DNA from 3 places in the Streptomyces sp. PL-25 genome. Region 2 is predicted to be linked to each of the others. Evidence: riboswitches for the same ligand, from Rfam matches in the RefSeq annotation. Region 2 holds a riboswitch; each other region holds the start of a gene.
The links. Region 2 has a riboswitch for cyclic di-AMP ahead of R4Z62_RS20215 (LysM peptidoglycan-binding domain-containing protein). Riboswitches for the same ligand answer to the same signal wherever they lie in the genome.
Positions count from the first base shown of each region.

Region 1: it holds a riboswitch for cyclic di-AMP, as region 2 does, so the genes downstream of both, R4Z62_RS13695 (transglycosylase SLT domain-containing protein) here and R4Z62_RS20215 (LysM peptidoglycan-binding domain-containing protein) in region 2, are expected to answer to the same signal.
Region 3: it holds a riboswitch for cyclic di-AMP, as region 2 does, so the genes downstream of both, R4Z62_RS25780 (M23 family metallopeptidase) here and R4Z62_RS20215 (LysM peptidoglycan-binding domain-containing protein) in region 2, are expected to answer to the same signal.

Region 1 is NZ_CP136997.1:3,079,946-3,083,212, forward strand. It holds gene R4Z62_RS13690 (polyprenyl synthetase family protein) at 1-992, opposite strand, end outside; cyclic di-AMP (ydaO/yuaA leader) riboswitch at 1,627-1,816, shown strand; gene R4Z62_RS13695 (transglycosylase SLT domain-containing protein) at 1,819-2,307, shown strand; gene R4Z62_RS13700 (HAD-IIB family hydrolase) at 2,342-3,154, opposite strand.
Region 2 is NZ_CP136997.1:4,457,168-4,460,434, forward strand. It holds gene R4Z62_RS20210 (transglycosylase family protein) at 44-1,228, shown strand; cyclic di-AMP (ydaO/yuaA leader) riboswitch at 1,411-1,576, shown strand; gene R4Z62_RS20215 (LysM peptidoglycan-binding domain-containing protein) at 1,581-2,339, shown strand; gene eno (phosphopyruvate hydratase) at 2,605-3,267, shown strand, end outside.
Region 3 is NZ_CP136997.1:5,759,006-5,762,272, reverse strand. It holds gene R4Z62_RS25790 (HPr family phosphocarrier protein) at 1-48, shown strand, start outside; gene R4Z62_RS25785 (GntR family transcriptional regulator) at 238-897, opposite strand; gene R4Z62_RS25780 (M23 family metallopeptidase) at 1,104-1,862, opposite strand; cyclic di-AMP (ydaO/yuaA leader) riboswitch at 1,875-2,036, opposite strand; gene R4Z62_RS25775 (M16 family metallopeptidase) at 2,240-3,267, opposite strand, start outside.

The sequences.
Region 1 (3,267 bases), 1.4 Mb from region 2:
ACCGCGTCGCACAGCTGGAGCAGGGCCACCTTGGCGCCGCACTCCTTCAGCGGGGCCAGCGCGGCCCGCGCCTCCTCGGCGTAGCGGACGCTGTCCCGCCGGGCCTGTTCGAGCGCGGGGTGGGCGCGCAGCGCGGCCAGCGCCTCGGCGTGCCGGGCGTCGTCGCTGAGGTCGGAGGCGAGCAGTTCGCACAGGGCGATGTCCTCGGCGAGACCCAGCCGGGCGGCGCGCTCGCGCAGCCGCAGCACCGGCAGCGTGGCGACGCCCTCGCGCAGGTCGGTGCCGGGGGTCTTGCCGGACTCCTGGGAGTCGGAGGCGATGTCGAGCACGTCGTCCGCGAGCTGGAAGGCGACACCGAGCCGCTCCCCGTACTGCGTCAGCACGTCCACGACCCGCTCGTCGGCGCCGGACATCATCGCGCCGAACCGGCACGCGACGGCCACCAGCGAACCGGTCTTTCCGCCCAGCACGTCCAGGTAGTGGTCGACCGGGTCCCTGCCGTCCTGCGGTCCGGCGGTCTCCAGGATCTGCCCGGTGACGAGCCGTTCGAACGCGAGCGCCTGGACCCGGACGGCCTCCGGGCCGAGGTCCGCGAGGATCTGGGAGGCGCGGGCGAAGAGGAAGTCTCCGGTGAGGACCGCGACCGCGTTGCCCCAGCGGGTGTTGGCGCTGGCCACCCCGCGCCGCACGGCGGCCTCGTCCATCACGTCGTCGTGGTAGAGCGTGGCCAGGTGGGTCAGCTCCACGACCACGGCCGAGGGCACGATCCCCGGCGCGTCGGGGTCGCCGAACTGGGCCGCCAGCATCACGACCAGCGGCCGGAACCGCTTGCCGCCCGCCTTCACGAGGTGCTGGGCGGCCTCCGTGATGAACGGGACCTCGCTCTTGGTGGCTTCGAGCAGCCCTTCCTCGACAGCCGCCAATCCGGCCTGGACATCGGCTTCGAGAGCCTGGTCCCGCACGCTCAGCCCGAACGGCCCGACGACGGTCACGAGGGGTCTCCTGTCTGCTGGTGTCTGCTGGCGCTTACACGGTTTGTCGATAGGTCGCTGCCATCACTCAAGTCAGCGTATCCGGTCACGTTTCGATCACCGATAGCGCCCACCGATACAGGCCAGGTGGTATCGGATCACGACCGATATGTTTTCGATCACCACATATGAACAGATATTTATCGACTTGCTCTTTCCCGCTCCTCCCCAGCCTCCCCCTTCCCCTCCTCTCACCCGTCCCGCCGCGCCCACTCTCCTTCCACACGCCCACCCGTGCCCACGTACGTACGAACAAGGCCAGGGCCTCACCGATCGTGACGGCCGTCACTTCCAGCCCTACGAGTCCGATTTACCCTTATTAGCATTTCAATTCCCCTTGGGGGCAAATGCTCCTGGCCGAATTATTCCGTGAGCTGCATCACGTGCACCGCCACCCCGCGCCACGGCCCGCCGACCCCCCGCTCCCCGTCCCCCGCAAGCGAGTTGACCCTTGGCAATCGCAAAGGATCAAGCGGCCAAAATGCCCTGGATCAAGGTCAACTAGGACGATGTATGCATCAGGTACTTGTTCGGGACATGTGCTCTCGCATACGTTCCGGGCCAGTCGAGCGGACGCCGAATCCTGCCAGCGCTCGATGACCACCCACCGACAGCTCATGGCAGGAGCGGGGGACCCAGGTAAGTCGCCGGGCCGGAGCGCCGTACGTCCTACGTCGTACGCCGCGCCGGAACGGCTCGGGGTGAAGCCGTGCTCTGAGGAGCCGGCCGGGCACCTCCCCGCCCGAACCCGACAGCTCACCTCGCAGGCGACGGAGAGGAAATCCCCATGTCTGCACGTCGTCCCAGCCGCTCCCGCGCCGCTCGTCTCGTCCGCACCCTCGCCGTCTCCGGCACCGGTGCCGCGATCCTCGCCCTGCCGCTGATCGGGGCGTCCGGCGCCTCCGCGGCCACCCCGACCGCCGCCACCGCCACCACGGCGAGCACGGTCGCCTACCCGAACAACCTGGACGGCTGGATCCGCGAGTCGCTCGCCGTCATGGCCCAGAAGGGCATCCCCGGCACGTACAACGGCATCCACCGCAATGTGATGCGCGAGTCGTCCGGCAACCCGCTGGCCATCAACAACTGGGACTCCAACGCCGCCGCGGGCATCCCCTCCAAGGGCCTGCTCCAGGTCATCCAGCCGACCTTCAACGCCTACCACGTGGCCGGCACGTCGTTCGACATCTACGACCCGGTCGCCAACATCACGGCCGCGTGCAACTACGCCGCCGCGCGCTACGGCTCCATCGACAACGTCAACAGCGCGTACTGACGGGCAGCCGCGTGCCGGCCGGCACGCGGAGGGCTCAGACGAACAGACGATCGAGGACGACGGCGACGCCGTCGTCCTCGTTCGACGTGGTGACCTCGTCGGCGACCGCCTTCAGCTCCGGGTGGGCGCCGGCCATCGCCACCCCCCGGGCCGCCCACCGGAACATGGGGATGTCGTTCGGCATGTCGCCGAAGGCGAGGGCGTCCCCGGGGCCGAGTCCCAGCCGCGCCGCGGCCAGCGCGAGACCGGTCGCCTTGGTGATGCCGCAGGGCTGGAGCTCGACGGTCCCCGGGCCCGACATGGTCACCGAGGCGAGCGGACCGACCGCGCCGCGGGCCGCCGCCGCCAGTTCGTCGTCGGACAGCCGGGGATGGCGCAGCAGCACCTTGCTGATGGGCGCGCGCCACAGTTCCTCGCGCCGCCCGACCCGCTCGGCGGGCAGCGTCGGGTGCGCCATGCGGTACTCCGGCTCGATGAGCGTGAGGCCGTCCACGCCGTCCTGGTCGACCGCCGCGTACACCTCCCCCACCTCCGCCTCGATCTTGCCGAGCGCGGTCTCGGCCGTCTCCCGGTCGAGCGTGACCGACCACAGCATGCGGTCGGCCCCGGCGTCGTAGAGCTGGGCGCCCTGGCCGCACACCGCGAGCCCGGTGCCGCCGAGGGACCTCAGCAGCGGGCGGACCCGCGGCGCCGGGCGTCCGGTGACGACGAGGTGCCGGGCACCGGCCGCCGCCGCCCGGCCGAGCGCGGCGCGGGTCCGCCCGGACACGGAGTCGTCGCCGCGCAGCAGCGTGCCGTCCAGGTCGGTGGCGATGAGGGCGTACGCGGGGGCAGCGGGTGCGGGCATGATCAGAGAATACGGATCCGCCAGGCGAGTGACGGGCGGAAACCGGACGACGTCCCTCCGCCGTGTCGCCGGGAGACTCCTCGGACACTGCCCAAGACAGCTGCCTCCCCCGT
Region 2 (3,267 bases):
CCCGCCGCCGCGCCGTCACTGCCGTCGTGCGAAAGGTCTCCAGATGCTCTCCGGGAACGGTCGTCACCGTCGCCCCCGCCAGGCTCCGGCCCTCCTCGTCGCCGCCGGAGTGACCGGCTCGGCCATCGCCATCCCGCTGGTCGCCGCATCCGGCGCGAGCGCCGCCGACGGCACCACCTGGGACAAGGTGGCGCAGTGCGAGACCGGCGGCTCCTGGAGCGCCGACAACGGCCACGGCTACTACGGCGGCCTGATGCTCACCCAGGACGACTGGGAGGCGTACGGCGGCCTCTCCTACGCGGCCAGCGCCGACCAGGCCAGCCGCTCCCAGCAGATAGCCGTGGCCGAGAAGATCCTCGCCGACAAGGGGCCCGGCGCCTGGCACACCTGCGGGCTGCTGGCCGGGCTCACCAAGGGTTCCGGTACGGCCGACGTCGACACGGGCGTGGGCGGCGACTCCTCGGCGTCCGGCGCGGACGGATCCACCTCGACGGACAAGGGTGACAAGAGCGGCAAGGACGACAAGGGCTCCGCCTCGTCCGGAACATCCGGTTCCACGGGCAAGGGTGGCGACTCCGACGGTTCCGGCGGCTCCGACGCGTCCGGGAAGCCCCGTACCGGTGAGGGCGGTCTGTCCGACTCGCCCCAGGACGCCGACAACTCTTCCGGTTCGTCCGGCTCTTCGCCGGACGCCACCGAAACGCCCGGAGCCTCGCACGGGACCGGCGCCTCGCACGGCGCCACCACCGGACCGTCCGACGGTCCCTCTGTGCCCGGGAAGACGGACGGCCCGGCCGAGTCCGGTGCGGGCACGCCCGACGCCACCTCGTCCACGGGCACGGGCACGGGCACGGGCGCCCCGGACCAGGACCGTGACAACTCCGGCGATGCGGACAACTACGTCCAGGATGTCGGCTCTTCGGCGCTCGTCGACACCGGCGCGCTCGGCTCCGGCGGCCGCCACCGCGGCGGCAGTGCCGACGAGGGCACGGCGGACGGCGCCGCGGGCGGCCGGCACGCCTCCCGGGGCGGCGGCGCACACGCCTCGTCCGCCGGCTCCTACACCGTGCGCACCGGCGACTCGCTCACGTCCATCGCCGACTCCTTCGACCTGCACGGCGGGTGGCACGCGCTCTATGACGCCAACAAGGGCGCCATCGGGGCCGACCCGGACCACATCGTCGCCGGTCAGAGCCTGGATGTCCCCGCCGAAAACGCCCAAAAGTAGCGGGAGTTCACGTCACACTTCGCCTTGTATGTCCTATTCGGTGAAAGTGTGGGATGAGTCTCAGAAGCCCTGATCGTCTTTGAAATCCGGCGGATCACCTGTCTACGGTCATGACCGCTCGCCACCGCGAGCCCCGGCTGCCGCAACGCCGAATCCTGCCAGCGGCCGTACGGGAACAGTCGTCGCGTCAAGCGCCGCAGGCAGGAGCGGGGGACCCAAGGTAAGTGCCGCACCGGGCAGTTGACCGGAGCGGCTGGGGGTGAAGCCGTGCCTCTCGGAAGGCACGGCCGGGCAACTCAACCGGCCCGAACCCGACAGCTCACCTCGCAGGCGTCGGTGAGGGGATCCTTCCATGCTGTTTTCCGGCAAGGGCAAGCACCGCCGTCCGTCCAAGGCCACTCGCGCCATCGCACTCGCCGGTGTCACCGGCGTCGCCGTCGCCGGCCCGCTGATGGCGGCCGGCAACGCTTCCGCCGCCACCGCCTCCGAGTGGGACGCGGTCGCCCAGTGCGAGTCCGGCGGCAACTGGTCGATCAACACCGGCAACGGCTTCTACGGCGGCGTCCAGTTCACCAACTCCACCTGGGCCGCCTTCGGTGGCACCGCCTACGCACCGCGTGCCGACCTGGCCAGCAAGTCCCAGCAGATCGCCATCGCCGAGAAGGTCCTCGCGGGCCAGGGCAAGGGCGCCTGGCCGGTGTGCGGCAAGGGCCTGTCCGGCGCCGCGTACTCGGGCGGCAGCTCCTCGTCGTCCTCCTCTTCTTCGTCCTCGTCGTCCTCGTCGTCGTCCTCCTCCTCTTCGTCGTCCTCGGCGAAGAAGAGCAGTGGCGCCGGCAGCTCCAAGAGCAGCACCACGACCCGCTCCACCGAGCAGCAGGCCGCGGGCCGCTCCGCCGACCGCCCGGCCCCGAAGAAGACCGTCACCACCCCCACCGGCAAGAAGGTGAAGAAGGGCGACGGCGAGTACAAGGTGACCGCCGGCGACTCGCTCAGCTCCATCGCCGCCGCCCACCACGTCCAGGGCGGCTGGGAGAAGCTCTTCCAGCTGAACAAGGACATCGTCGACGACGCCGACCTCATCTACCCGGGCCAGCAGCTGCACCTGAAGTAAGGCGCGGCGGCCACCGCCCCACCCCCCCGTCCCCACGGGCTCCCCGCCCCGGCGCGTTCTCCCCCGTACGCGCCGGGGCGGGGGCATTTCACCTTCCGTTCGGACCCCCGTTCCCGTCTTCTTTGTTCCGTGCTGAAACAATGTGTACCGTCACTCTGTCCACGGGACGGTCGGTCGGCCGGTCGGCGGCCCGGGACGGTTAGGCTCTAGTCGCACGGCTCACAAGCCCCGCACTTTCAGCGTCACATCCACGAAGGAGATGCTCGTGCCGTCCATCGACGTCGTCGTAGCCCGGGAAATCCTGGACTCCCGAGGCAACCCCACGGTCGAGGTCGAGGTCGGCCTCGACGACGGCAGCACGGGTCGTGCCGCCGTCCCCTCCGGCGCCTCCACGGGCGCCTTCGAGGCCATCGAGCTGCGTGACGGTGACCCCAACCGTTACCAGGGCAAGGGCGTCGAGAAGGCCGTCCTCGCCGTCATCGAGCAGATCGGCCCGGAGCTCGTCGGCTACGACGCCACCGAGCAGCGCCTGATCGACCAGGCCATGTTCGACCTGGACGCCACCGACAACAAGGGCTCGCTCGGCGCCAACGCCATCCTCGGCGTCTCCCTCGCCGTCGCGCACGCCGCCTCCGAGGCGTCCGACCTCCCGCTCTTCCGCTACCTGGGCGGCCCCAACGCGCACCTGCTGCCGGTGCCGATGATGAACATCCTGAACGGCGGCTCGCACGCCGACTCCAACGTGGACATCCAGGAGTTCATGATCGCCCCGATCGGCGCGGAGTCCTTCTCCGAGGCCCTGCGCTGGGGTGCCGAGGTCTACCACACCCTCAAGAAGGTCCTGAAGAACAAGGGTCTGGCCACCGGTCTCGGCGACGAGGGCGGCTTCGCCCCGAACCTCGGCTCCAACCGCGAGGCCCTGGACCTG
Region 3 (3,267 bases), 1.3 Mb from region 2:
GCCAAGCTGGTCGCCGAGGGCCTGGAAGAGCTTCCCGAGACCGTCTGAGCGGCCGGAGGGAACACACAGCGCGTCCGGGAACCGCGTCTCCCCCTGCGGGGCGGCGCGGTTTTCGTGTGTCCGCGTGAATTCCCCGCGCGGGAAACGGAAATAGGGCGCGGATATCGGCGGAACATTCCTTCCCGGCCCCTGCCGGTCCCTGCCGATTCCTGTCGGTTCTTTTCTACGGCACGCGTGTTAATTCCGTGTGCTCGATGTGTTGACGGGATGTTTCCGGGCGCTCGCCCGCTGCGCGGCGGTCATCCGCTCGGTGTGCAGGGCGGTCAGGGCGCGGGCGCGGGCGGCGTCGCCGCGTGCCACCGCGTCGACGATCGCCCCGTGTCCGGCCCAGGTCTCGGCCGGGTCGGCGGGGTCCGGCGCCCCGTACATCCAGGTGATCTTGTGCCGCAGCTGGGCCAGGGCGGCGGTCAGCGCGGGGCTGCCGCAGGACTGGGCCAGGGTCTCGTGGAACCAGGCGGCCAGGGACCACAGCTCCTCGCCGCCCCCGCCCGCGGCCCGCTCCTGACCGAGCCTGACCAGGCCGCGCAGCACCTTCAGATGGCCCTCGGTGCGCCGCTGGGCGGCCCGCTCGGCGCCCAGCGGCTCCAGCAGCAGACGCATCTCCAGCAGGTCGGCGCCCTCCTGCTCGGTCGGCTCGGCGACGCACGCGCCCGCGTGCCGCCGGGTCACCACGAAGCCCTCGGCCTCCAGGGTGCGCAGGGCCTCGCGCACCGGGACGCGCGAGACGCCGTAGCGGCGGGCCAGGACCTCCTCGGTGAGCCGGCTGCCGCGCTCGTGCACCCCGGCGACGATGTCGTCCCGGATCGCCGTGCACACCGAGTGCGCCGGAACACGCATGTCCGACCTCCGTATCCCGTCCCGTGACCGTGGCCGTGCCCATGGCCGTGGCGCGCCCGTGGCGGACACGCCGCGGACGCGCATTCCGACGACTCTAGAACAATGCGCGGGAATTTCCGACGGCGTGACGGAATCCAGGGATATTTTTTGGACAGCCGGGATGCAGTGCGGCGGAGAAGAATACGGAGCGTGCCCGGAGCCGGAATTCAGACCTGCACGCCGTGCGTGCGGAGGTAGGCGATCGGGTCGACGTCCGAGCCGTACTCCGCGCCGGTGCGCGCCTCGAAGTGCAGATGCGGACCGGTGACGTTGCCCGTGGAGCCCGACACCGCGATCTGCTGGCCCGCGACGACCTGCTGGCCCACCGTGACCCCGATGGACGACAGATGGCCGTACTGGGTGTACATGCCGTCGGCCATCCTGATGACGACCTGGTTGCCGTACGCCCCGCCCCAGCCGGTCTCCACCACCGTGCCGACGCCGACCGCGTGGACGGGGGTGCCGGTCGCGGCGTGGAAGTCGATGCCGGTGTGCGAGCCGGAGGACCACAGCGAGCCGCCGGTCTTGTAGCCGGTGGAGACGTAGGAGCCGGCGATGGGCGGCACGAAGGTGTTGAGGCGCTTGCGCTCGGCCTCGCGGTCGGCCCGCTCCTTGGCCTCGCGCGCCTGCTCGGCGCGCTCGGCGGCCAGCTTGCGCGCGGCCTGCTCGGCCTGCTTCTGCTGGGCGGCCTCCCACTGGGCGGCGGCCTGCGCGTCGACCCGCTCGGCGACGGTGTCGCCGAGGCTGATGACCGGGGTGAGGCCGGTGTCCGCGGGGGCGGGGGTCTCTGCGGCGAGGGCCGGGGAGGCGGCGAGGGTGCCGATGACGCCGGTGGTGGTGAGGGCAGCGACACCCGCCGCGCGGGCGGTGGTGCGCTGCACTCGGCCGGGACGGCGGTGCTTCCCGGTGGCGCGCGTGAACGCCATGTGGTGGCTGGTCCTTTCCTTCCCTCTCGCCTACCGGGTTAGCTGACGGGTTCGGAACAGGAAGGTCTCCTACGGGTGCCGTGCGCGGCGCACGGTGCCCGATTCACCCCAGGGACTGAGTGGGTCCCCGGCTCCCCTGGCTCGCGCCGTACGGGGACTCGGCGATGACTGTCCGGTGCCGCGGCTGCGGCGCACTGCCCGACGAACAGCCGGACCGACGCTAGACGGGGCCGTGTTCCGCGCCCAAACGGATCCGGGTTTTTGTAGCGCACGCCACAGGGCAGACAGGGCGCCTCCTGCCCAATACGGACATGCCGGGGCCCCGGTGACGCTCCGGTCACCGGGGCCCCACGCGCGCGCGTGCCGCGCGGTGCGTCCTACTCGGCGGCGACCACGGTCACCGGGCCGACGCCGAGCGCCTCGACCGGCTCCTTGATCTGCGCCGCGTCCCCGACGAGCACCGTCACCAGGCGGTCCACCGGGAAGGCGCTGACGACCGCGGCGGTCGCCTCCACCGTGCCGGTCTGCGCGAGCTGCTGATAGAGCGTCGCCTGGTAGTCGTCGGGCAGGTGCTGCTCGACCTGGTCGGCGAGTGTGCTCGCCACGGCGGCGGCCGTCTCGTACTTGAGCGGCGCCACCCCCACCAGGTTCTGCACGGCCACGTCCCGCTCGGCCTCGGTGAGCCCCTCGGCGGCGAGCTTGCGCAGCACCGTGAAGAGGTCGTCCAGGGCCGGTCCGGTGTTCGGCGTGTCGACCGAGCCGCTGATGGCGAGCATGGCCGCGCCGGTGCCGTCGGGCGCCGAGCGCAGCACCTGGCCGAAGGACCGCACGCCGTAGGTGTAGCCCTTCTCCTCGCGCAGGACGCGGTCCAGACGGGAGGTCAGGGTGCCGCCCAGGCAGTAGGTGCCGAGCACCTGGGCGGGCCACACGCGGTCGTGCCGGTCGGGTCCGATCCGGCCGATGAGCAGCTGGGTCTGGACGGCGCCGGGGCGGTCCACGATCACCACGCGGCCGGTGTCGTCGGCGGTGACCGGCGGCACCGGACGCGGCTCGGCCGGCGAACCGGTCCAGGCGCCCAGGGTCTCGCCGAGCAGCTCGTCGAGGTCGATGCCGGTGAGGTCGCCGACGACGACCGCGGTGGCCGTGGCGGGGCGCACGTGCCGGTCGTAGAAGGCGCGGACGGCGGCGGCGTCGACGGCGGCGACGGTCTCCTCGGTGCCCTGGCGCGGGCGCGACATGCGGGCGGTGGCCGGGAACAGCTGCCGGGACAGCTCCTTGGCGGCGCGGCGGGAGGGGTTGGCCAGCTCGTGCGGGATCTCGTCGAGCCGGTTGCGCACCAGCCGCTCGACCTCGGACCCGGCGAACGCGGGCGCCCGCAGCGCGTCGGAGAGCAGCGCGAGCCCCT